DNA from 3 places in the Frigoribacterium sp. SL97 genome. Region 3 is predicted to be linked to each of the others. Evidence: predicted binding sites of a transcription regulator. Region 3 holds the regulator's gene; each other region holds the start of a gene.
What was found. The regulator HrcA, encoded in region 3, represses chaperone genes, less so after heat shock. The targets are predictions, from matches to a motif close to TTNGCACTCGNNNNNNNCGAGTGCNAA.
Positions count from the first base shown of each region.

Region 1: groES (co-chaperone GroES) is a predicted target of HrcA. The motif match lies at 2,833-2,859, and genes of this name have one in related genera.
Region 2: groL (chaperonin GroEL) is a predicted target of HrcA. The motif match lies at 2,871-2,897, and genes of this name have one in related genera.

Region 1 covers NZ_CP113062.1:806,935-814,878, forward strand. Annotated here, with positions in the region: gene OVA02_RS03960 (DUF4190 domain-containing protein) at 1-267, shown strand, start outside; gene OVA02_RS03965 (acyltransferase family protein) at 458-1,576, shown strand; gene OVA02_RS03970 (class I SAM-dependent methyltransferase) at 1,607-2,800, opposite strand; gene groES (co-chaperone GroES) at 2,945-3,241, shown strand; gene rarD (EamA family transporter RarD) at 3,438-4,418, shown strand; gene OVA02_RS03985 (ABC transporter substrate-binding protein) at 4,581-5,903, shown strand; gene OVA02_RS03990 (ABC transporter ATP-binding protein) at 6,237-6,959, opposite strand; gene OVA02_RS03995 (ABC transporter ATP-binding protein) at 7,040-7,944, opposite strand, start outside.
Region 2 covers NZ_CP113062.1:988,990-996,933, forward strand. Annotated here, with positions in the region: gene msrB (peptide-methionine (R)-S-oxide reductase MsrB) at 1-148, opposite strand, end outside; gene OVA02_RS04805 (DUF2332 domain-containing protein) at 240-1,214, shown strand; gene OVA02_RS04810 (DUF3263 domain-containing protein) at 1,350-1,637, shown strand; gene OVA02_RS04815 (LytR C-terminal domain-containing protein) at 1,655-2,227, shown strand; gene OVA02_RS04820 (cold-shock protein) at 2,536-2,739, shown strand; gene groL (chaperonin GroEL) at 2,939-4,558, shown strand; gene OVA02_RS04830 (sensor histidine kinase) at 4,788-6,548, opposite strand; gene OVA02_RS04835 (response regulator transcription factor) at 6,665-7,357, opposite strand; gene OVA02_RS04840 (hypothetical protein) at 7,484-7,944, opposite strand, start outside.
Region 3 covers NZ_CP113062.1:2,525,064-2,533,007, reverse strand. Annotated here, with positions in the region: gene OVA02_RS12495 (pyridoxal phosphate-dependent aminotransferase) at 1-498, shown strand, start outside; gene OVA02_RS12490 (DUF4190 domain-containing protein) at 553-861, shown strand; gene lepA (translation elongation factor 4) at 1,339-3,189, shown strand; gene OVA02_RS12480 (DUF1990 family protein) at 3,195-3,968, shown strand; gene hemW (radical SAM family heme chaperone HemW) at 3,971-5,197, shown strand; gene OVA02_RS12470 (DUF4870 domain-containing protein) at 5,350-5,853, opposite strand; gene hrcA (heat-inducible transcriptional repressor HrcA) at 6,034-7,056, shown strand; gene dnaJ (molecular chaperone DnaJ) at 7,167-7,944, shown strand, end outside.

The sequences.
Region 1 (7,944 bases), 1.7 Mb from region 3:
CGCCTCCTCAGCCTCCTGGCGATGATCGGCTCGATCGCCGGTCTCGTGCTCGCGCCCGTCACCTTCGGGCTCTCGATCGTGGCGTCCATCGCGGGCATCGTGCTCGGGCACCTGGGCATGTCGCGTGAGCGTCCCGCGAGGGGGTTCTGGCTCACCGGGCTCATCGTCGGCTACGCCGGCGTCGTGCTCATCGTGATCGGCTGGATCGCCTTCGGCCTCTTCATCGCCGGCTTCTCGTCGGGTTCCGACTACTACGGCGGGTACTGACCCTCTCGACGGGACGTCGGGCGGCTTCCTCTGGGTGAGGCAGCCGCCCCTCACCCTTGCGCCCCTCCTCCCCGGGTGAACCCAGGGCGGAAAGCCGCCGCGGACGAGGTGTCCCGGGGCCGCGACGAGCTATCGTGTCCTGCCACCACCCGAACCGTTCCCCGGCACCCGAATGCGACACGGAGGACCGATGTCCGCGCCTGCCCGCGACCACGCCGCCGTCGACCCTGCGTCGGCCCCGAACCGGGCCGACGTCCTCGGGGACGTCCTCGATCCGCGGCGCAACGCCTACAACCTGATCCGCCTCGTCATGGCCTCCGCTGTCGTCATCTGGCACTCCGTCCCCCTCACCGGCCACGACATCGGTTTCGAGCCCGCCCGGCAGCTCGCGTCGCGCCTGCCGGTCGACGTGTTCTTCGCGATCTCGGGCTACCTCATCGTGATGTCGTGGTCGAGGACGCCGCAGGTCGTCGCATTCCTGCGGGCGCGCGTGCTCCGGATCTTCCCGGCGTTCTGGGTGTGCCTCGTGCTCACCGCCGCCGTCTTCGCGCCGGTGTCGCTGCTCATCCGCGGTGTCCCCGTGCCGGACGGCTTCGTGGGCGACGCCGTCTCGTACGTCCTCCGCAACGGCCTCCTGCGCGTGTGGCAGTACGACATCGCGGGCACGCCCCTGGGCACGCCGGTCGAGGGGGCCTGGAACGGATCCCTCTGGACCCTGGGCTGGGAGTTCGCCTGCTACCTCGGCGTCCTCCTGCTCGGCGTCGTGGGACTCCTGCGCTCGCGCTGGGCCCTCCCCTCCGCCTACGTCCTCTGCACGGTGGGCGTGGCGGCGAGCACCTACGGTGGCGTCCACAACTGGTACGTGACCAACGGGTCACGCTTCGGCATCGTCTTCGTCGCGGGGGCCCTCGTCTACCGCTGGCGGAACGCGATCCCGGTCCGGCCCTGGCTGCTCGTCCTGGCAGCCGTGCTCGTCTTGGCATCGTCGGCGCTCCCCGACTACGGCCTGGTGGCTGCGCTCCCGCTCGCGTACCTCGCGCTCGGCGTCGGTGCGCTCGTCAAGCACCCGCGGGCGTCCATCCGCACCGACATCTCGTACGGCACGTACATCTACGGTTTCCCGCTGCAGCAGCTGCTCGCGACGGCGGGCGCCGCAGCATGGGGCGTGCCCCTCTTCGCCCTGGTGTCGTTGGCGGCCACCTTCGCGGTGGCCACCCTCAGCTGGCATCTCGTCGAACGGCCGACGATGAAGTTCAAGAGACGCAGGCGGGTCGTCGAGCCGACCGATCCCGTCGCGACGGTCGCCTGACCCGACGCCGCTCTCGCGTCCCGCCCGGCGTCAGACCAGGCGCTCGCAGAGCAGGGCCGTGTGCCGCCCGGCGACCCGGGTGAGGACGAGGGTCGCCGACCCGGTCCCCTGCAACGAGAGTCGCTTGCGGAACGTCGCGGGGTCGACGTCGACTCCGCGCTTCTTGATCTCGAGTCGCCCGATGCCCCGGGCCCGCAGCTCGCGCTTCAGCGTCCGCTCGTCGAGCGGGAACGTCTCGAGCACGCGGAATCCCTGCGCGAAGGGGGTGTCGACCCGCGCCTCCGTCGTCAACCAGGCGATGTCGCGACTGATCATCCGGGCGTCGATCGAGCGGGCCAGGTCGCCGATGAGGCGTGCCCGGATCACCGCGCCGTCGGGTTCGTAGAGGTACTCGCCGAGGTCGCCCGGGTCGACGTCGTCCGAGTCGGCGGCGGCCGTCAACTCCGACGCCCCGGAGGCGCTGATCACCAGGGCGGACCGGCCCACTCCCGGCCGCGCGAGCGGCCCGAACCACACGCCCACCTGGACCACGGCGCGGTCGACCGAGATCCACTGGCATTCGGCGTCCGTCGGCAGCAGCTCGCGGTCGACGCCCGGACCGAGCTTGACCCCGGTGGGCAGGCGGTCGGCGAAGCCGAAGGCGACGTCGAGGCCGGGGGACCAGTCGGCCGGATCGGCGAGGCGCTTGGTGGCGGTGTGGCCGGACGTCCGTCGCGCCGGGTCGAGGAAGACCCCCTCGACGCCTGCGAGGTCGGTCGTGGCGGCGTCCCCCTGTTCGACCCGTGACGACGGCCACGGCGCGAGGTTGTACGAGGCGACGGCCGCGGTCACCTCGTCGCGGTCGACGGCGAGCACGTCGAGGTCGAGTGCGGCGAAGGCCAGGGCGTCGCCCCCGATGCCGCAGCCCAGGTCGGCGACGCTGCCGATCCCCGCCGCGGCGTAGCGTCCGGTGTGGCGGGCGGCGACCGGGAGGCGCGTGGCCTGTTCGAGGCCCGCGTCGGTGAACAGCATGCGGCTCGCGAACTCGCCGAACTTGGCCACGGCCCGGCCGCGGAGCCGGGCCTGTGTGAGCACCGCCGACACGAGGGCGGGGGAATGGCCCTGCTTGCGCAACGCGGCCACCTTGCCGACGACGTCGTCACCGGAGGCGCCGCCCGCCGGCAGCGAGTCGAGCAGCCGCAGCCCCTCGGGCGAGAGGACTTCGAGCAGCTCGGAGGAATCCATGTCGTCCAGTGTGACGCACGCGGGCAGACGCGTTGGCACTCGGATTGACCGAGTGCCAGTCTCGTCCTACAGTTGTTCTGGCACTCGCCCCCGGCAAGTGCCAGCCCCCATGTTTTCGTAGCACCGAGAAAGAAGAGGTCACCCGTGTCGGTCAGCATCAAGCCGCTCGAAGATCGCATCGTCATTCGTCAGGTCGAAGCCGAGCAGACCACTGCTTCGGGTCTCGTGATCCCCGACACCGCCAAGGAGAAGCCCCAAGAGGGTGAAGTGGTGGCGGTCGGCCCGGGCCGCATCGACGACAACGGCAACCGCGTGCCGCTCGACGTCGCCACCGGCGACAAGGTCATCTACAGCAAGTACGGCGGAACCGAGGTGAAGTACGGCGGAGAAGACCTCCTCGTCCTCTCGGCTCGCGACGTCCTGGCGGTCATCGTCCGCTAGCACCCCGGCACGGTTCCGGCCGTGCTCCGCGACCCCGGTCGCCGTCCCGAAGGCCCCTGCTCCGGCAGGGGCCTTCGCCGTGTCGGCACCGTGTCGGCCGACGAGGGTCCGTCCCCAGGCGTCGTCGTCCGTCGATCGATCCACGGTGGCAGGAGTGGCCGTTCCGGCGGCGGGCGCAGCCACCTAGAGTCGCCTGGTGACCTCGACCCGCGCCTCCTCGTCCCCCTCCGCCCCGACCTCGGGGCTCGGCGTCGACGGGGCCGGCGGGGCGGGCCTCGCCTACGCCCTGGGGGCCTACGGGCTCTGGGGCGTCCTGCCGGTGTACTTCCTGCTGCTGGCCCCGGCCGGCCCGTTCGAGATCGTCGCCTGGCGGGTGCTCTTCTCGCTCGTCTTCTGCGCGGTGCTGCTCGTCGTGACGGGGGCGCTGCGCTCGTTCCTGGCCCTGCTGCGACAGCCGCGCCTGGTGGCCACCATGGGGGTGGCCGGCGCGTTCATCGTCGTCAACTGGACGGTCTTCATCTCGGCGACGCTCAGCGGGCACGTGGTCGAGGCGGCGCTCGGGTACTTCATCAACCCGATCGTCACCGTCCTGCTCGGCGTGGTCGTGCTGCGCGAGCGTCTCCGCACGACCCAGTGGGTGGCCGTCGGGCTGAGCGCCGTCGCCGTCCTCGTGATCGCCGTCGGGGCGGGCCGGCCGCCGTTCATCTCGCTCGTCCTCGCGTTCTCGTTCGGGCTCTACGGCCTGGTCAAGAAGCAGGTCGGCGGTCGGGTCGACGCGGTCGGCGGGCTCACGCTCGAGACGCTCTGGATCGCACCCTTCGCGGCCGTCACCCTGATCGTGCTGCACGTGACGGGCCTCGGCGGCGGCGTCGTGCTCGGCACCGTGAGCGTCGGGCACACCCTCGCCACGATCGGCACGGGCGTGATCACGGCCGTGCCCCTGTTGCTCTTCGCCTCGGCGACGCGTCGGTTGCCCCTGACGACCGTGGGGTTGACCCAGTACGTCGCTCCCGTGCTGCAGTTCGTCGTGGGGGTCGTCGTGCTCGGCGAGCACATGTCGACCGCGCGGTGGGTCGGCTTCGCCATCGTCTGGGTCGCATCCATCGTGCTGACCGTCGACATGGTCCGTGCGGGGCGACGATCACGCCGGCCCCTCGCCGTGGCCCCGACCGCCTAGAAGCGACCATCCCTCGCAAAGTCACGAATGGCTAACGAAACGTCACTTTGACGTCGAGAACACACGCCAGAAACATTCGACCCCTAGTTTCGGACCAATCGCGGCAGGTTCGACCGCCACCGGTCGGGCTGCACTGCCGCTGTCCACGAAAGGGTTCCACGGATGATCCGATCCAGCACCGCCCTCCGAGCACTGGCTCTCGCCGGCGCAGCCTCCGTGCTGCTCGCTGCCTGTTCGACGGCATCTCCCTCTGACGACGCCTCGTCGTCGTCGTCGGCCAAGGCCGATCCCGCCGCCAAGTGCGAGGTCGGGACGCCCAGCACCGATCCCTTCGCGATCGGCACCATGCTGCCGCTGACCGGAACCCTGGCCTACCTCGGCCCGCCCGCCATCGCGGGCGCCAACCTGGCCATCAGCGACATCAACGCCGCCGGCGGCGTGCTCGACCAGCCGGCCGAGATCTCGACCAGCACCGACTCGGGCGACAGCAACGACATGACCGTGTCGAGCAACGCCGCGACGCAGCTGATCGACGCCAAGGTGCCCGTCGTGCTCGGTGCCGAGTCGTCGAGCGTCACGCTCAACGTGGTCGACCAGCTCACCAGCAACTGCATCATCGAGATCTCGCCCGCCAACACGGCGAGCTCGCTCAGCGGCTACTCGTCCTACTACTACCGCACCGCTCCGCCGGACTCGGTGCAGGGCTCGGCGCTCGGCCAGCAGATCACGGCCGACGGCAACGCCAACGTCGCGTTCCTCGTCTTCAACGACACCTACGGCACGGGTCTGCGCGACTCGACGCAGAAGTCGATCGAGAGCTCGGGCGGCACCGTCGTGTACGGCGGCACCGGCAAGGGCGAAGAGTTCCCTCCCGGTCAGACCACCTTCTCGTCCGAGGTGTCGGCGGCCATCGCCGCCGAGCCCGACGCGATCGTCATCCTGGCCTTCGACGAGACCAAGTCGATCGTGCCCGAGCTGAAGAGCCAGGGCTGGGACATGAGCAAGGTCTACATGTCCGACGGCAACACGGCCGACTACAGCGCCGACTTCGAGCCCGGCACCCTCGCGGGCGCCAAGGGCACGATCCCCGGTGCCGACGCGAGCGCCGACTTCAAGTCGAAGCTCGTGGCCGGCTACAAGGCGAGCGAGGGCGGCGACCTGGCCGACTTCTCGTACGCGGCCGAGTCGTACGACGCCGTCATCCTGACCGCTCTCGCGGCACAGGCCGGTGGCGGCACCGACGCCGGGACGATCCAGGCCAACATGGCCGCGGTCTCCGGAGCGGACGGCGGCACCGAGTGCACGACGTACGCGGACTGCAAGACCGCGCTCGACGCCGGTGACGACATCCACTACACCGGCCCCTCGGGCATCGGAGCGTTCAACGACAACAACGACCCGTCGTCCGCCTCGATCGGCGTCTACACGTTCGACGACGACAACAAGCCCGTCTACCAGACCGGCATCGAGGGCAAGGTCGAATAACGGCACCTCGCACCACCCGGGGCCCGGCACGAGTCATCGTGCCGGGCCCTTCGGCGTGCCGAGGAGGTGACGTGTCGGGTCTCGGCCCCGGCCCCGGCCCAGCACCTGTCCGCTCCGCCCCACACCTCGTCACACCGCGTTTCGTGCACCGCACCGCGTCGAGACGGGGTGCGCTGCACGAAACGCGGCGCGCAGCACCCGCGTCCCCGACGCCAGCGCCCGACGCCAGCGCCCGACGCCAGCGCCCGGCGCCCGGCCCCCGGCGCCGGACGCACGCACGAGGCCCCGACCACGCCAGGGCGTGATCGGGGCCTCAAGGCGCCACCGGGGGCGTCAGGACGCGTCGACGTCCTTCGCCAGGGTGCCGAGGTAGAGCTCGATGACCTTGGGGTCGTCGGCCAGCTCGCGGCCGGTGCCCGAGTAGGCGTTGCGGCCCTGGTCGAGGACGTAGCCGCGGTCACAGATCTGCAGGCAGCGGCGGGCGTTCTGTTCGACCATGATCACCGAGACGCCGGCCTTGTTGATGCGGCGGGTGCGGATGAACGTCTCGTCCTGGCGCACGGGCGACAGGCCGGCGGACGGCTCGTCGAGCAGCAGCACCTTCGGGTCCATCATCAGGGCCCTGGCCATGGCGACGGACTGCCGTTCGCCGCCCGAGAGTGAGCCGGCACGCTGGCCGCGACGGTCGGCGAGCACCGGGAACAGGTCGTAGATGACCTCGAGGCGTTCGGCGAACTTCTTGGGCCGCAGGAACATGCCCATCTGCAGGTTCTCCTCGATGGTGAGCGAGGGGAACACGTTGTTGGTCTGCGGGACGAAGCCGACGCCCGCCTCGACCAGCTTGTTGGCCTTGAGGTTCGTGATGTCGGTGCCGCCGAGCGTGACCGATCCCGAGTGGATCTTGACCTGGCCGAAGAGCGCCTTGAGCAGCGTGGACTTGCCGGCGCCGTTCGGGCCGATGATGCCGATCAGTTCGCCCGGGTAGCAGACGAGGTCGCACCCGTTGAGGATGTTGACGCCGGGCAGGTAGCCCGCGACGAGGTCCGTGGCGTTCATCACCGGCTCGACGCCCGCGAACTTCTCGGTGCCCGGGTGCTTGGCCGCGGTGGTGGCGCCCGCGCCGTCCTGTGCCGTGCTCATCGCTTGTCTCCGCTCTGCCGTCCGTCGGACAGCTGGTCGTCGGCCGCGTTCGTGGCCTGCGGGGTCGAGGGGTCGGGGTGGCCGGGCAGGTCGCGTCCGGCGACGCCGCCCGTCGACGAGGAGGCGCTGGTCGCCTCGGCCGCGCGGGCCGCGTCCTCGCGTGCCACCTCTTCTTCGAGCTGTTCGAGCGTGGCGTCGTCGAGCAGCGAGTCGTCGCCCAGGTCGGTGTCGTGGTGCGCACCCAGGTAGGCGTCGATGACGGCTTGGTCGTCCATGACCGTGTCGGCCGGGCCCTCGGCCACGATGCGTCCCTCGGCCATGACGATCACCCAGTCCGAGATGTGGCGGACCATGTGCATGTCGTGCTCGACGAAGAGCACCGTGGTGCCGTCGTCGCGCAGGCTCTGGATGTGCCCCAGCAGCGACTGCGTCAGCGCCGGGTTCACGCCGGCCATCGGCTCGTCGAGCATGATCATGGCCGGGTCGCTCATCAGGGCACGGGCCATCTCGAGCAGCTTGCGCTGGCCGCCCGAGAGGCTGCCGGCGAAGTCGTCCTTCTTCTCGAGCAGCTTGAACCGGGCGAGGAGGTCCTCGGCCTTGGCCTCGATCTCGCGCTCGCGCTTGCGCCAGAGCGGCGCGACGATCGCGACGAAGAAGTTCTCCCCGGGCTGGTCCTTCGCGCCCAGGAGCATGTTCTGCATCACCGTGAGCCGCGAGAGCGCCTTGGTGAGCTGGAACGTGCGCACCATGCCCGAGCGGGCGACCTTGGCGGCGCCGACGTTGCCCATGGCCTTGCCCTCGAACACCCACTTCGCGACGCCCGGGCCGCTGCGCTTGAACGCCGTGGGCGCGGACGAGGCCTTGTCGAAGCCGGTCAGCAGGTTGAAGAAGGTCGTCTTGC
Region 2 (7,944 bases), 1.5 Mb from region 3:
CCGCACAGGCGTAGACGCCCGCACGGCTCTCGTCGAGCAGTTCACCCGTCCACGGGCGCTCGGTGGCGGCCTCCCGCAGGACGGAGTACTGCTCGGCGTCGAGCTCTTCGCGCCACTGCTCGTCGGTCTTCTCGATCTTGTACGCCACGATGATCTCCTTGCTTGTCGGGACTCCTCATTCAACACGGTCGGCCGGTGCACGATTCCCCGGCCCCCACCGAGCTGTCAGACTCCTGCTCGTGAGCACCTCCGACCGCTTCCTGGCCGCGGCCCTCGCCTTCGACCGCGAGGGGTCGCCGTCGCAGGCAGAACTCGCGCGGGGCGTCGCGGGTGATCCGGCGGCGCTCGCCGTCGTCGATCGAGCCGAGGAGGCGCGGCGCCAGCCCGTCCTCGTCCTCGCGGTCTGCCGGTGGCTGGGTGCGCCGCACGGCCCCTGGTCGATGCTGCGGCCCTGGCTGCTCGCCCGCTCCGACGACGTCGTGGCCGAACTCGGCCGACGGCTCACCCAGACCAACGACGTGCGCCGCTGCGCGCCGCTGTCGATCGCGCTGGCCCGCGTGCCGGGCCCGATCGCCCTGATCGAGGTCGGCGCCTCGGCCGGGCTCTGCCTGTGTGTCGACCGCTACGGCTACCGCTCGGGTGACCGGAGCTGGGGCGATCCGTCGAGCACGGTGCAGCTCGGGATCGACGTCGTCGTCGAGGGCGGGGCCCGGTCCGAGGCGGAGCTGCCGACGGCCCCGCTTCCCGAGATCGTCTGGCGGGCGGGGATCGACCTCGACCCGGTCGACGTCCGCGACCCCGACCAGGTCGCCTGGCTCGCGACGCTGCTGCCCCCCGAGCGCGCCGATCGGCGGGACCTGCTGGGGCGGGCCGTCGCGCTCGCCCGCACCGCGCCTCCTCGTCTCGTGGCGGGGGACGCCGTCGACGGTCTCGCCCCGCTCGCGGCCGAGGCCCCGACGGGCGTCACGCTCGTCGTCGTCTCGACGGGCACGCTCGTCTACCTGCCGGGTCGCCGGCGTCAGGCCTTCGTCGACGAGGTCGGCCGGTTGGGCGCGCGGTGGATCTCGTACGAACGACGAGATCTGCTGAGGGACGTGGTCGCCGAGGTGCCGCCGGGGGTGTCTCCCGACGACGCGTTCGCGGCCCTCGCCCTCGACGGCCGGGTGCTGGGCGTGGGGGACGCCCACGGCACGCGGCTGCATCTCACGGCCTGACCGCGGGTCGGGAGCTCGCGACACCCGGCGGCTCCCCGAGCGGGTGGACGGGTTGTCGGACCACGCCCCCGGCCTCCGCGATCGGTCGGGGCGCCGCCCATAGGATGACCCGGAACCCAGGGGAGGGCCTCGACGATGGACGAGAAGGCGACAGGTGACGACGTGCGCTCGAGCGCGTTGTCCGAGCTCGACCGTGCCGTCCTGGACTTCGAGCAGCACGCCCCGGCCGCCGCCGGTGCCCGGGAGGCCGCCGTCCGTCGCGAGTTCGGCCTCGGGATCGTCCGCTACCAGCAACTGCTCAACTCGCTCATAGACCGACCCGCTGCACTGGCCTACGCACCCATGCTCGTCGGCCGCCTGCAGCGCCTGCGAGTCGCCCGCCGCGACGCCCGATCGACCCGTTCGTTCGGTCCGACCCGCTGACCCACGAGAGACCACGCATGCCGAAATTCGACCGAGACCGGTTCGACGACGTCCCCGCCGACCTCGACCGGGTCGGAGCCCACCGGGCCGAGAAGCGCCCCGGCAGCGGCTGGATCGCCTTCGCCTGGGCCGCGCTGGCCGTCGGCGTCCTGGTCGGTGCCGGCGTGGTCTACCTCGGCGTCGCGAACAACAGCTTCCAGTTCGTCAACCCCTCGTCGTCGAGCACCGCCGAGGCCGGGGCTCCCGAGAGCGACACGCCGACCCCGACGGCCACGCCGTCGGTCACCCCCCTCACCGACCCCTCACAGGTCGACCCCTCGGTGACGACCATCACCGTCCTGAACGGCACCGCCACGGCCGGGCTCGCGGGTTCGGCCTCCGAGCGGCTCGAGACCGCCGGCTGGGTCGTCGGCACCCAGGGCAACGCCAGCGAGCGCGTCGCGACGTCCACCGTCTACTACTCGGCGGCCGTCGACGAGGCCGTGGCGCTCGGGCTCGCCCAGCAGCTCGGCATCTCGGACGTCGAGCTCACCGAGGCGTTCCCCGGGGCAGCGGTCACCGTCGTCCTCGGGGCCGACTACAGCGCCTGAAGACGCCGCTCCCGCGGCATCGATCCGAGGAGGCGCGCGTCCCGTCGGGCCCTCACCGCACCTCCCGTGTTACGCCCACGTTTAATAACCGGTGAAATCCTCGTTTTCTGCGGGTGTTTCTCGGTCGGGGCGCGCTTTTCCGCTTTTCCCGTGGTTACCATCTGGAATTGGTCGCCCCTCACGGCTCGCCGACCTGGTGTTCTGCACGAGTGACGCTGTCCCGTCCGGGTTCGCAGGTCGCTGCGTCGACGACCCGGCCCTGCAGCACCGCACGCGCCGTACCACCACAGCAAAAGGGGAGCGACACCATGGCAAACGGGACCGTGAAATGGTTCAACGCGGAGAAGGGCTACGGCTTCATCACCGTCGAGGGTGACGGCCAGGACGTCTTCGTGCACTACTCGGCCATCGACATGAGCGGCTACAAGGTGCTCGAAGAGGGCCAGGCCGTCGTGTTCGAGGTCGGCACGGGCGACAAGGGGCCGCAGGCGGAGTCCGTCCGGCTCGCCTGAGGCCCGTCGGAGCGCCTCGCCGCGCCCACTCCCACGCCGCACGCCGTCACGGTCCACCGTGGCGGCGTGCTCGTGCGTCCGGGCCCCGTCACGTCACTTGCACTCTCATCGGGCGAGTGCCAGAATCGTTGCTGGCACTCGCGACACGTGAGTGCCAATGCTTCTGCTTCATGACGTCCGGGAGGGACGAAAAACACACATGGCTAAGATCATTGCTTTTGACGAAGAGGCCCGTCGTGGCCTCGAGCGTGGCCTGAACATCCTGGCCGACGCGGTGAAGGTCACGCTCGGCCCGCGTGGTCGCAACGTCGTGCTCGAGAAGAAGTGGGGCGCCCCCACCATCACGAACGACGGCGTCTCCATCGCCAAGGAGATCGAGCTCGACGACCCCTTCGAGAAGATCGGTGCCGAGCTCGTCAAAGAGGTCGCGAAGAAGACCGACGACGTCGCCGGTGACGGCACGACCACCGCGACGGTGCTGGCCCAGGCCCTCGTCCGCGAAGGTCTGCGCAACGTCGCGGCCGGTGCCGACCCCATCTCGCTGAAGCGCGGCATCGAGAAGGCCGCCCAGGCCGTCTCCGACCAGCTGCTCGCCGACGCGAAGGACATCGAGACCAAAGAGCAGATCGCTGCCACGGCCTCGATCTCGGCCGCCGACCCCACCATCGGTGCGCTCATCGCCGAGGCGATCGACAAGGTCGGCAAAGAGGGCGTCGTCACCGTCGAGGAGAGCAACACCTTCGGCACCGAGCTCGAGCTCACCGAGGGCATGCGCTTCGACAAGGGCTACCTGTCGCAGTACTTCGTCACCGACCCCGAGCGTCAGGAGGCCGTCTTCGAGGACGCCTACGTGCTCATCGTCAACTCGAAGATCTCGAACATCAAGGACCTGCTGCCGATCGTCGACAAGGTGATCCAGTCGGGCAAGCAGCTGCTGATCATCGCCGAGGACGTCGACGGTGAGGCCCTGGCCACGCTCGTCGTGAACAAGATCCGCGGCATCTTCAAGTCGGTCGCCGTCAAGGCCCCCGGCTTCGGTGACCGTCGCAAGGCTCAGCTCCAGGACATCGCCATCCTCACCGGTGGTCAGGTCATCGCCGAAGAGGTCGGTCTCAAGCTCGAGAACGCGACGCTCGACCTGCTCGGCCGTGCCCGCAAGGTCATCATCACCAAGGACGAGACGACCATCGTCGAGGGTGCCGGCGACGACGAGCAGATCGCCGGCCGCGTCCGTCAGATCCGCAGCGAGATCGAGGCGACCGACAGCGACTACGACCGCGAGAAGCTCCAGGAGCGCCTCGCGAAGCTCGCCGGTGGCGTCGCCGTCATCAAGGCGGGTGCCGCGACCGAGGTCGAGCTGAAAGAGCGCAAGCACCGCATCGAGGACGCCGTGCGCAACGCGAAGGCCGCCGTCGAAGAGGGCATCGTCGCCGGTGGTGGCGTCGCCCTCATCCAGGCCGGCAAGACCGCTCTGGCCAACCTGCAGCTCGAGGGCGACGAGGCGACGGGTGCGAACATCGTCCGCGTCGCGATCGACGCTCCCCTGAAGCAGATCGCCTTCAACGCCGGCATGGAGCCCGGCGTCGTGGCCGACAAGGTCCGCGGGCTCGACATCGGTTGGGGCCTCAACGCCGCGACCGGCGAGTACGTCGACATGCTGGCCGCCGGCATCATCGACCCCGCCAAGGTCACGCGCTCGGCCCTGCAGAACGCCGCGTCGATCGCCGGTCTGTTCCTCACGACCGAGGCCGTCGTCGCCGACAAGCCCGAGAAGAACCCGGCCCCGGCCGGCGACCCCTCGGGTGGCATGGACTTCTAGTCCGCAGCCGCGCGGCTCACGCCGCGCACACGCTCAAGGGCGGTTCCCCTCCGGGGGGCCGCCCTTCGGCGTCGCCGGGGGAGAGGCGCGCCTCGTGCTCGGTGGTTCGGCCGCTTCCGCTTCCGTGGAACACGCCAGGACGTGGTCACGACGCCACGAGAAAACGTGGTGCAGTGCCCACGTCGTGGCGTCGTGTCCAGGGCGCGGGGTGCCGGCCGTGCCGGTCGGGCTAGGCGGTCACGCCGGCGGGCTCGGCCGCGATGACGGCGTCGGCGGGCATCAGCGGCAGGGCCACACGGAAGGTGGCTCCACCGCCGGGGGTGTCGTCGACGTCCACCGAGCCGCCGTGGGCCGCGACGATGCCCGAGACGATGGCCAGGCCGAGGCCGCTGCCACCGGTGTCGCGCGTGCGGGACGAGTCGGCACGCCAGAACCGCTGGAAGATCTTCTCGCGGATCTGCGGCGGGATGCCCTCGCCGTGGTCGACGATGGCGACGGTGGCCACACCGCGTCCGGGGTCGGACTGCACCACGAGTTCGATCGGGCTGTCCGGCTCGGTGAACCGCATGGCGTTGCCCATCAGGTTGGTGATCACCTGACGGATCTTGTTCTCTTCGCCGTGCACGATGGCCGGGGCCTCGAACCTCTGCACCTCGTCCTGCAGCTGGGCGGCCGTCGCCGTGTCGCCGTTGCGGACGGCCCGAGCCCTCAGGCTGCGGAGGCGCGCGAGGGTCGCGCCCGCGAACGAGATCGGGCTCGTCGCGCCGACGGCTGCGCCCGTGAGCGCCGTGCCCGTCGCGGGGGTGTTCGCGGCGGGCGAGGCCGTCTCGGGGGACCGTCCGTCGGCCTGGGTGTCGTCGCCGTCGGCCGGGGTGGGCGACGGCGCGAGGACGGGCTCGAGCACGATCACGTCGATGTCGCGATCGGGGTTCGACGCCATGGTGTCGAGGGCCGAGTCGCGGGCGAGCTGGACGAGGTCGACGGGGCCGAGCTCGAGCGGCTTGGACTCGTCGAGACGGGCGAGGGCGAGCAGGTCCTGCACCAGGACGCCCATGCGGATGGCCTCCTTCTCGATCCTGTCCATGGCCTGGGCCACGTCCTCGGGTTTCGTCAGGGCACCCATACGGTAGAGCTCGGCGTAGCCGCGGAGGGAGACGAGCGGCGTCCGGAGCTCGTGACTGGCGTCGCCGACGAAGCGGCGCATCTGGTCGATCGTCTTGGCCCGGTCGTCGAAGGCGCTGTCGATCCGGTTGAGCATCGTGTTGAGGGATCGGTTCAGACGCCCGACCTCGGTGTTCGGCGTCGTCGAGTCGAGCCGCTGGGTGAAGTCGCCGTCGGCGAAGCGGGCCGCCGTGGCCTCGACGTCACGCAGCGGCGCGAAGGTCGACGTGACGAGCAGGCGGGTGAGGGCGGCGCCGAGCACGACGACCGAGAGGCCGAACCCCAGGAAGATGCCGCCGAAGCGCCCGATCGTCGCATTGGTGCCCGCCAGGTTGGTTCCGGCCACGATGACGGCGGGCACGGTCGTCACGCTGCCCTGGGCGTCGGTCGAGCGCAGGGCGGCCGCGTGGGCGAAGAGGCGCCACTCGTTGTCGCGGCTCGAGTTGTACCGGTTGAAGGCCTCGTCGAGGGGAGCGCCGGCGACGCCGACGCCCGTGAGGTCGGGGGCGTCGGTGGCACTCGACAGCTGCGAACGGGTGTCGCAGATGAGATCGCCCTCGTCGTCGAGGATCGCGACGTAGCTGCTGGTCAGGCCCGCGAAGTTCACGGTGCACGAGCGGGAGTCCGCCTGGTCGAACGAGGCGCTGGTGAAGTTGGTCGCCGAGTTCCGCAGGGACGTGTCGACCTGACCCATGAGGTAGGTGCTCAGGACGGTCATCGTGCCCAGGCCGGCGACGACGAGGCCGAGGGTGACCAGGGTCACCGTGATGCCGGTGATCTTGGTGCGGATGGAGATCTCGTTCCACCACTGCGAGAGGCGAGCGTGCATGAGGACAGACGCTAGCGGAACCGGCTGGGCGCACCCCGCCCGTCGGAGCACGCACGACGACGCCCGACCGCTCGGGGCGGTCGGGCGTCGTCGTGTTCGCGCACCAGAGCTGGTGGTCAGGCCTTCGTGGCCTTGAGCATGTAGCCGAAGCCCCGCTTGGTCTGGATGATGGGCTCCGTCGAGAACTGGTCGAGCTTGCGACGCAGGTACGAGATGTAGCTCTCGACGATGCCGGCGTCGCCGTTGAAGTCGTACTCCCACACGTGGTCGAGGATCTGGGCCTTCGACAGCACGCGGTTCGGGTTGAGCATGAGGTAACGGAGCAGCTTGAACTCGGTGGGGCTGAGCTCGATCGCGGTCTCGCCGATGGTGACCTCGTGGGTGTCCTGGTCCATCGTCAGCTCGCCGGCACGGATGATGGCGTCTTCGTCCTCGTTCATCGTGCGACGCAGGATCGCCTTGATGCGCGCGACGATCTCGTCGAGGCTGAACGGCTTGGTGACGTAGTCGTCGCCGCCGACCGTGAGGCCCGTGATCTTGTCCTCGGTGTCGTCCTTCGCCGTGAGGAAGAGGATGGGCGAGGTGTAGCCCGACGAGCGGAGGCGCTTGGTGACGCCGAACCCGTTCATGTCGGGCAGCATCACGTCGAGGATGATCAGGTCGGGTTCTTCTTCGAGGACCGCCGAGATCGCCTGCGCGCCGTTGCCGACCGCACGGACGGCGAAGCCGGCGAAACGCAGGCTGGTGGTCAACAGGTCGCGGATGTTCGGTTCGTCGTCGACGATCAGGATCTTGGGGCCGTCACTCATGCGCCCAAGTATCTGCGCGCCTCCTCGGTGTTTCCTGTGAGCCGGAGGCACGTCACCCGCACGTGCCCGGAGCGGCAGCCCTCAGGTGGCCGAGACGGCGGGACGCATGATCGTGGATGCGGACGCTCAGGCGTCGGGGGCGGACCACTCGACGTTGGGCACCAGGGCGACGCGCGTCGTCAACTCGAGCAGCTCGTCGGGCACGGCCAGCGTGAAGTCGACGCCCTCGCGCCGCTCGAGCACCGCGGTGTAGCCCGAGGCCCGGGTGATCTGCCACCCCGGGAACTCCTCGACCGACGCCGCGACGACCTGGGCCTCGGAGGCGTCGTCGGTGGCGCCGATCGCGGTGAGGCCGGCGAACAGGTGGTCCTTGACCGGCGACCCGGCGAGCAGGTCGCTGCGTTCGATCACCTCGGGGTCGGGGCTCCAGGTCACGATGCTGAGGGTCGCCCCCGCGTGGAGGCCGCCCTGCACCTCGTAGGTGCGGGCGACCGACACGACGACGGACGGGTCCCACTCGGCGAACCGGGCGACCTGGCCGCGGAACTCCATGGCGTCGTGATCGAGGGAGGCCACGAGCGGGCCGA
Region 3 (7,944 bases):
GGCGACGACCGGGTGTTCAGCGTCTTCTCGATGAGCAAGACCTATGCCATGACGGGCGTGCGGGTCGGCTACCTCGTGACGCCCAAGGGCCTCGCGGAGACGATGCGCACGGTCCAGGAGGCGGCCATCAGCTGCGTCGCCGAGCCCGACCAGCACGCCGCCCTCGCCGCCGTCGTGGGGGACCACCAGCCCGTGGCCGACGCCCGCGAGCACTATCGGAGCAACCTCGACCTCGCCACGACGTTGCTCGACGAGCGGGGCATCCGGTACCTCGAGCCCACCGGCGCCTTCTACCTCTGGATCGACGTCAGCCACGCCTCGCAGGGCGACGTGGCGGCGTGGGCCGAGCGGTTCCTGTTGTCGGAGCGTGTCGCGGTCGCGCCGGGCAGTGCGTTCGGCCGGAGCGGCGAGGGGTGGATCCGCGTCTGCCTCGCGTCGTCACCCGAGGTGATCACCCGGGGGCTCGGCAAACTGCCGGCGCCGGGCGACCCCCGCTGAGATCCGGGGGTCAGCCCCCTGGGGTCGCCGCGAGGGGCTTCCTAGGCTCGGAACATGACGAATCAACCCGTGCACACGACCTTCTCCGCCTCCACCACCGGCGTCCGTTCGCCCCTCGCCGTCTGGAGCCTCGTCCTCGGCCTCGCCTCGATCGGCTTCGGCTTCACCTTCGTCGTCCCGATCGCCGGCCTCGTCCTCGGCATCCTGTCCCGCCGCCGTGAGCCCGAGGGTCGCACCATGGCGCTCGTCGGCATCGTCTCGTCCGCCGTCATGCTCGTGGGCACGCTGATCGCCCTGGCGATCGGCCTCGCCGTCGTCGGGGGCGCCGGCGTCCTCGCGCTCCTTCCCGGCACCGCCGCCTGACCCTCGGCCCGGCAGTCCCGCCCGGCGGTCCCGTCCCGCGTTCCGGCTCGCGCCTCCCTCGCTCGCGCTCGTCCCGCGCTCATCCCGCGGCCCGGCTCGCGCCTCCCGCGTCGGCAACTCCTGCCTGCCGTCGCACGCCCGACGCGACGCCGGGGAGTCCGACCGCCCGAGCGGCACCGGCCAGGAGTTGCCCGCACCGCCCCTCTGGCTCGCATCCCCCTCTGACCCACCCGCCGACCGGCCCACCCGCTCGCCCGCCCCGCGGCGTCCCGCGCGCACGGCATCCGGTGCGGCCACGGTGTCGGCAAGTCCTGCCCACCGTCACGGCGCGAGCCGCCGACCGGGGGAGGCGCGGTGCCGGTCGCGACACCGGGCAGGAGTTGCCGACGGGCGACCCCGCGCGGGCCGACGCCCGATCCGTCGCCCGGGCGTGGGAGAATCGTGCGGTACCCCCGCCCACCACCCCCAGAGGATCGTGTGAGTCCCCAAGCAACCCGCGCACTCGAGCCGGCGTCGACCGAGCCCGAGTCCCTCCGCAACTTCTGCATCATCGCGCACATCGACCACGGCAAGTCGACCCTCGCCGACCGCATGCTCGGCATCACCGGTGTGGTCGAGTCGCGTGCAATGCGTGCCCAGTACCTCGACCGCATGGACATCGAGCGCGAGCGCGGGATCACGATCAAGAGCCAGGCGGTGCGCATGCCGTGGGAGCGCAACGGCGAGACCTTCGCGCTCAACATGATCGACACCCCCGGCCACGTGGACTTCAGCTACGAGGTATCCCGCTCGCTGGCCGCGTGCGAGGGGGCGATCCTGCTGGTCGACGCGGCGCAGGGCATCGAGGCGCAGACCCTGGCGAATCTCTACCTGGCGCTCGAGAACGACCTCGAGATCATCCCGGTGCTCAACAAGATCGACCTCCCGGCGGCCGACCCCGACAAGTACGCCGCCGAGCTGGCGGGCCTGATCGGCGGCGACCCCGCCGACGTGCTGCGGGTCAGCGGGAAGACCGGAATGGGCGTCGAAGAGCTCCTCGACCGCGTCGTGGACCGCATCCCCTCTCCCGTCGGCGTCAAGGACGCACCGCCCCGCGCGATGATCTTCGACTCGGTCTACGACAGCTACCGCGGCGTCGTGACGTACATCCGCATGATCGACGGCACCCTGCACCCTCGCGAGAAGGTGCAGATGATGTCGACGAAGTCGACCCACGACATCCTCGAGATCGGCGTCTCGTCACCCGAACCCGTCCCGAGCCAGGGGCTTTCGGTCGGCGAGGTCGGCTACCTCATCACCGGCGTGAAGGACGTCCGCCTCTCGAAGGTGGGCGACACCGTCACGACGTCGGCCAAGCCAGCGACCGAGGCCCTGAGCGGGTACACCGAACCGCTGCCGATGGTGTTCTCGGGGCTCTACCCGATCGACGGCAGCGACTACCCCCTCCTCCGTGAGGCCCTCGACAAGCTCAAGCTGTCCGACGCCGCGCTGGTGTACGAGCCCGAGACCTCGGTGGCCCTCGGCTTCGGCTTCCGCTGCGGGTTCCTCGGCCTGCTCCACCTCGAGATCGTCACCGAACGACTCGACCGCGAGTTCGGCCTCGACCTCATCACGACGGCCCCGAGCGTCATCTACGAGGTCACCACCGAAGACAAGAAGACCGTCACGGTCACCAACCCGAGCGAGTTCCCGGGCGGCAAGATCGCGAGCGTCAGCGAGCCCATGGTCAAGGCGGGCATCCTCGCGCCCAAGGACTACGTCGGGGTGATCATGGAGCTCTGCCAGCAACGCCGCGGCACCCTGCTGGGCATGGAGTACCTCGGCGAGGACCGGGTCGAGATCCGTTACGCGATGCCCCTCGGCGAGATCGTGTTCGACTTCTTCGACAGCCTCAAGTCGAAGACGGCGGGCTACGCCAGCCTCGACTACGAGCCCATCGGCGATCAAGAGGCCGACCTGGTCAAGGTCGACATCCTGTTGCAGGGTGAGCAGGTCGACGCCTTCAGCGCGATCGTGCACCGCGACAAGGCCTACGCCTACGGGGTGCTCATGACGGGCAGGCTGCGCGAACTCATCCCGAGGCAGCAGTTCGAGGTCCCCATCCAGGCCGCCATCGGTGCCCGGATCATCGCCCGCGAGAGCATCCGGGCCATGCGCAAGGACGTCCTGGCGAAGTGCTACGGCGGCGACATCTCGCGCAAGCGCAAACTCCTCGAGAAGCAGAAAGAGGGCAAGAAGCGCATGAAGACCATCGGTCGGGTCGACGTGCCCCAAGAGGCCTTCATCGCCGCCCTCAGCGGCGACGTCGAGAAGAAAGACAAGAAGTAGGGTCCATGCGTCGAGCCACCCACACCGAGACCCGCACGACCTACGGCGAGGTCGGGGCGACGCAGGCCCCCGACCTCATGCAGTACCCGCCGAAGGGGTTCAAGCCGGCCGAGTACCGGGCTCGCGTCGGCCACGGCGACGCCCGCTTCGCCGCGGCCTGGATCGCCACCATGACCTGGCAGATCCAGGAGCGCAGCGGCATCCGCGTCCGGGTCGACAGCGTGCCGCCGGCCGACGAGAGCGAGTACACGCCCGTCCAGTTCGACGAGCACGGGCAGCCGGTCGACGCCGCCGAGTGGGCGACCGCGCGTGACGAGTCGCGCTACTCGCCCGACGGCACGCCCTTCCTCACGGCGGGCACGACGGCCACGCTGAGCATCGAGGCCTACGGGCGCACGGTCGAGGCCCCGGTGCGCGTCGTCTACGTGATCGACGAACCGAAGCGCAAGGGTTTCGCGTACGGAACCCTCGACGGCCACCCCGAGAGCGGCGAGGAGTCCTGGATCGTCGACCAGACCGACGACGGTTCGGTCTGGCTCTCCATCCGGTCGTTCTCGAAGCCGTCGAGCGCGAAGTGGCGTGTCGTGGCACCGTTCCTGCGACGCACGCAGGCGCAGTACACGAAGCGGTACCTGCGGGCACTGAGCCTCAACGAGAAGGGCGAGCAGACCGACGAGGTCGTCGTCGTCGAGGACACCGAGGCCGGCGTCGGCGACCCCCGCGGTGACGAGCGCCCCCCGACCGGCCCGCGCGGCGACGCCGCGGGAACCGGCGCCTGACGGTGCCCGGAGCCCTTCCCCTCGGCGATCCCGCCCCCGTCGACGGACGCCTGCCCGAGACCGTCGCCGTCGGCGCGGACGACCGCAACTTCGGGGTCTACCTGCACGTCCCGTTCTGCCGCGTGCGCTGCGGGTACTGCGACTTCAACACCTACACGGGCGACGAGCTGCGAGGCGCTCGTCGCGACGACTACGCCGGGCAGGCCGTCACCGAGATCGAGCTCGGGGGCCGGGTGCTGCGCGAGGCGGGGCTCCCGCCGCGCCGCGCCTCCTCGGTGTTCTTCGGCGGGGGCACCCCGACGATGCTGCCCTCGGGCGACCTCACGTCGATGCTCCACGCGATGGTCGACACCTGGGGTCTCGAGCCCGGCGCCGAGGTGACGACCGAGGCGAACCCCGACTCGGTCGACGCCACATACCTGCGGCAGCTCGCCGACGCGGGCTTCACGCGCGTCAGCTTCGGCATGCAGTCGGCCGTCCCGAGCGTGCTCGCCACCCTCGAGCGCACGCACGACCCCGAGCGCATCCCGCTCGTGGTGCGCTGGGCCCGTGACGCCGGGCTCGACGTCAGCCTCGACCTCATCTACGGCACGCCCGGCGAGACCCTCGACGACTGGAGGCGTTCCCTGGACGTCGCCCTCGAGCAGGAGCCCGACCACCTCTCCGCGTACTCGCTGATCGTCGAGGACGGCACGAAGCTCGCCCGCCAGATCAAGCGGGGCGAGGTCCCGATGCCCGACGACGACACCGCGGCCGACATGTACGAGATCGCGGACGACCGGCTCGCCGGCGCGGGCTACGACTGGTACGAGGTCAGCAACTGGTCGCGTGGCGTCGCGCACCGTTCCCGCCACAACCTGGCGTACTGGCAGGGCCACGACTGGTGGGGCGTCGGCCCGGGCGCGCACAGTCACGTCGGTGGCGTCCGCTGGTGGAACGTCAAGCACCCCGCCGCCTATCAGCAGCGCATGGCCGCGGGTGAGTCGCCGGCCGCCGGGCGCGAGACCCTCGACGACGAGACCCGTCGGGTCGAGCGCGTCCTGCTCGGGGTGCGCATCCGCGAGGGGCTGCCCACCTCCGAGCTCGACGACGACGGACGCCGGGCCGTCGGTGGCCTCATCGCCGACGGCTGGGTCGAGGGGCGTCCGGCCCTGCGGGGTCGTGTCGTGCTCACGCGCGAGGGGCGGCTCATGGCCGACGCCGTCGTGCGGCGTCTGCTGCCCGACTGAGCGTCCCGATCGTCCTGATCGCCGCGGCGACCCGCGGTGGCGACCAGGAGGCGCGGGCCCGGAACGCAGGAGGCGCGGGCCCGGAACGCAGGAGGCGCGGCTCCCGGGGGGAGTCGCGCCTCGCGTCGTGCCCGTCCGGGCCGGTCGACCGTCTACTTGACGAACTCGATGGTCAGCGGGTACTTGTACCACTCGCCCTTGTTGGCCGCGACGGCGGCGATGATCGAGAAGATGATCACGAGGATGCCGGCGACGAGGGCGAGCACCCCTCCGATGACGATGATCGACAGGATCGCCGAGATCACGTAGACGATGGCCACCGTGATCTGGAAGTTCAGCGCGGTCCTGGTGTGCTCCCGGATGAACGGGCCGCGGTCCTTCAACACGAGGTAACCGACGAGGGCGGGGACGAACGCGAAGAGGATCCCGCCGAGGTGGATGAGCGTCGACCAGAGCTTCTCGTCCTCGGGGCGCATCGGCTGGACGGGCTGCGGCTGGTAGCCGGGCTGCTGGCCGAAGCCGGGGCCGGACTGCTGGCCCTGGCCGGGCTGACCCTGGCCGGGCAGACCCTGCCCGTACGGCTGGCCGGGCTGACCGTTCTGGCCGGGCTGGCCGTTCTGCGGGCCGTTCGGCTGGGCGGGAGGGTTCTCGGTCATGGCTGCACCTGTTCGTGAGTGTCCTGCGGATGTCCCCGCCACCCTAGGGCAGCCGGGTGCGGCCCGAGTAGGCCTCGCGACGGAGGTGTCGTACGATTGGCAGTCCGGCACGTCGAGTGCCAGGCCCGGTCGCCCGGCGTGCGGACGACCCGGGGGACGTCGAGCGAAGAGAGGTGCGTCATGGTCTCCGAACGCGGTCTCGAAGTGCTTCGCGTCATCGTGCACGACTACGTCGCGTCCCGCGAGCCGGTCGGGTCGAAGTCCATCGTCGAGCGACACCAGTTCGGCGTCTCGGCGGCGACCATCCGCAACGACATGGCGCTGCTCGAAGAAGAAGAGCTCATCGCGGCACCGCACACCTCGTCGGGACGCGTGCCGACCGACAAGGGCTACCGGCTCTTCGTCAACCAGCTCGCCGACCTGCGCCCGCTCAGCGCGGCCCAGCGGCAGGCCATCGAGACGTTCCTGGGCGACTCCACCGACCTCGACGAGGTGCTCGGTCGGACGGTCCGGCTCCTGTCGCAACTCACCAACCAGGTGGCCCTGGTGCAGTACCCCACCTTCTCCCGGGCCCGCGTGCGTCACGTCGAGCTGGTCAGCCTGGGCGACGGTCGCGTCATGACGGTGCTGATCACCGACAGCGGCCAGGTCGAGCAGCGGGTCGTCGACATCCGCACCGCCGTCGACGAGTCCTTCCTGTCCGAGTTGCGGGCCGCCATCAACGCCGCGGTCGGCGGTCGGCCCCTGGGTGAGGCCTCCACCGCCCTCACCGACCTGCCGGCGCGGTTCCGTCCCGACCTCGCGGCGGTCGTCGGCGTGGTCGTCGCGAGCCTCACCGAGCAGATCGCCGCCGGACGTCAGGACCGCCTCGTCATGGCCGGTGCGGCGAACCTGGTGCGCACGGGCGACGACTTCAGCGGCGACCTCTTCCCCGTGCTCGAGGCGATCGAAGAGCAGGTGGCCCTCTTGCGGCTCTTCGGCGAGATGCAACTCGACGCCGTCGACGTGGCCGCGAGCATCGGCCGCGAGAACGCGTCGTTCGGGTTGTCCCAGGCGTCCGTGCTGGCCAGCGGGTACTCGACGCAGGGCAGCGAGATCGCGAGGCTCGGCGTGCTCGGGCCCATGCGCATGGACTACTCGACCAACATGGCGGCGGTCCGTGCCGTCGCGCGGTACCTGTCGTCGCTGCTCACCGAGCGGTAGCCGACCACCACGGCCCCGGCCGTCCCACGACCCCCAATCCCCGTCCCGGTCCGCCGGGCCCGGCCCCGCCGGGAAGACCACCACACCACACCAGAGGCAGACGAGAACCAGTGGCAGATCATTACGACGTCCTCGGAGTCGACCGTCAGGCGACCCCGGAAGAGATCAAGAAGGCGTACCGCAAGCTCGCCCGCGAGCTTCACCCCGACGTCAATCCCAGCCCCGACGCGTCCGAACGGTTCAAGGACGTCACGCACGCCTACGACGTGCTCAGCGACCCGCAGCAGCGCGAACGCTACGACCTCGGCCCCCAGCCCGGCTTCGGCGGCGGCGGCGGAGGCGGGGCCGCCGGCTTCGGCGACATCTTCGACGCGTTCTTCGGCGGCGGTGGCCAGGGCCAGCGTCAGGGTCCGCGGTCCCGGCGGGAACGCGGGCAGGACGCGCTCCTGCGCCTCGAGGTCGACCTCGAGGACATCGTCTTCGGCACGCAGCGCGACATCGAGGTCGACACGGCCGTCCTCTGCGACACGTGCAGCGGCTCGTGCTGCGCACCCGGCACCTCGCCCCAGACCTGCGACATCTGCGGTGGCTCCGGCCAGATCCAGCGCACCGTGCGCTCGCTGCTCGGCAACGTCATGACGTCGAGCCCGTGCGGGACCTGCCGTGGCTACGGCACCGTCATCCCCAACCCCTGCCCGACGTGCCAGGGCCAGGGGCGCGTCCGGGCGCGACGTTCGATCCCCATCGACATCCCCGCGGGCGTCGACACCGGGCTCCGGCTCCAGCTGCCCGGTCAGGGCGAGGTCGGCCAGGCCGGTGGCCCGAACGGCGACCTGTACCTCGAGGTCAAGGTGCGTCACCACGACACCTACAGCCGCAACGGCGACG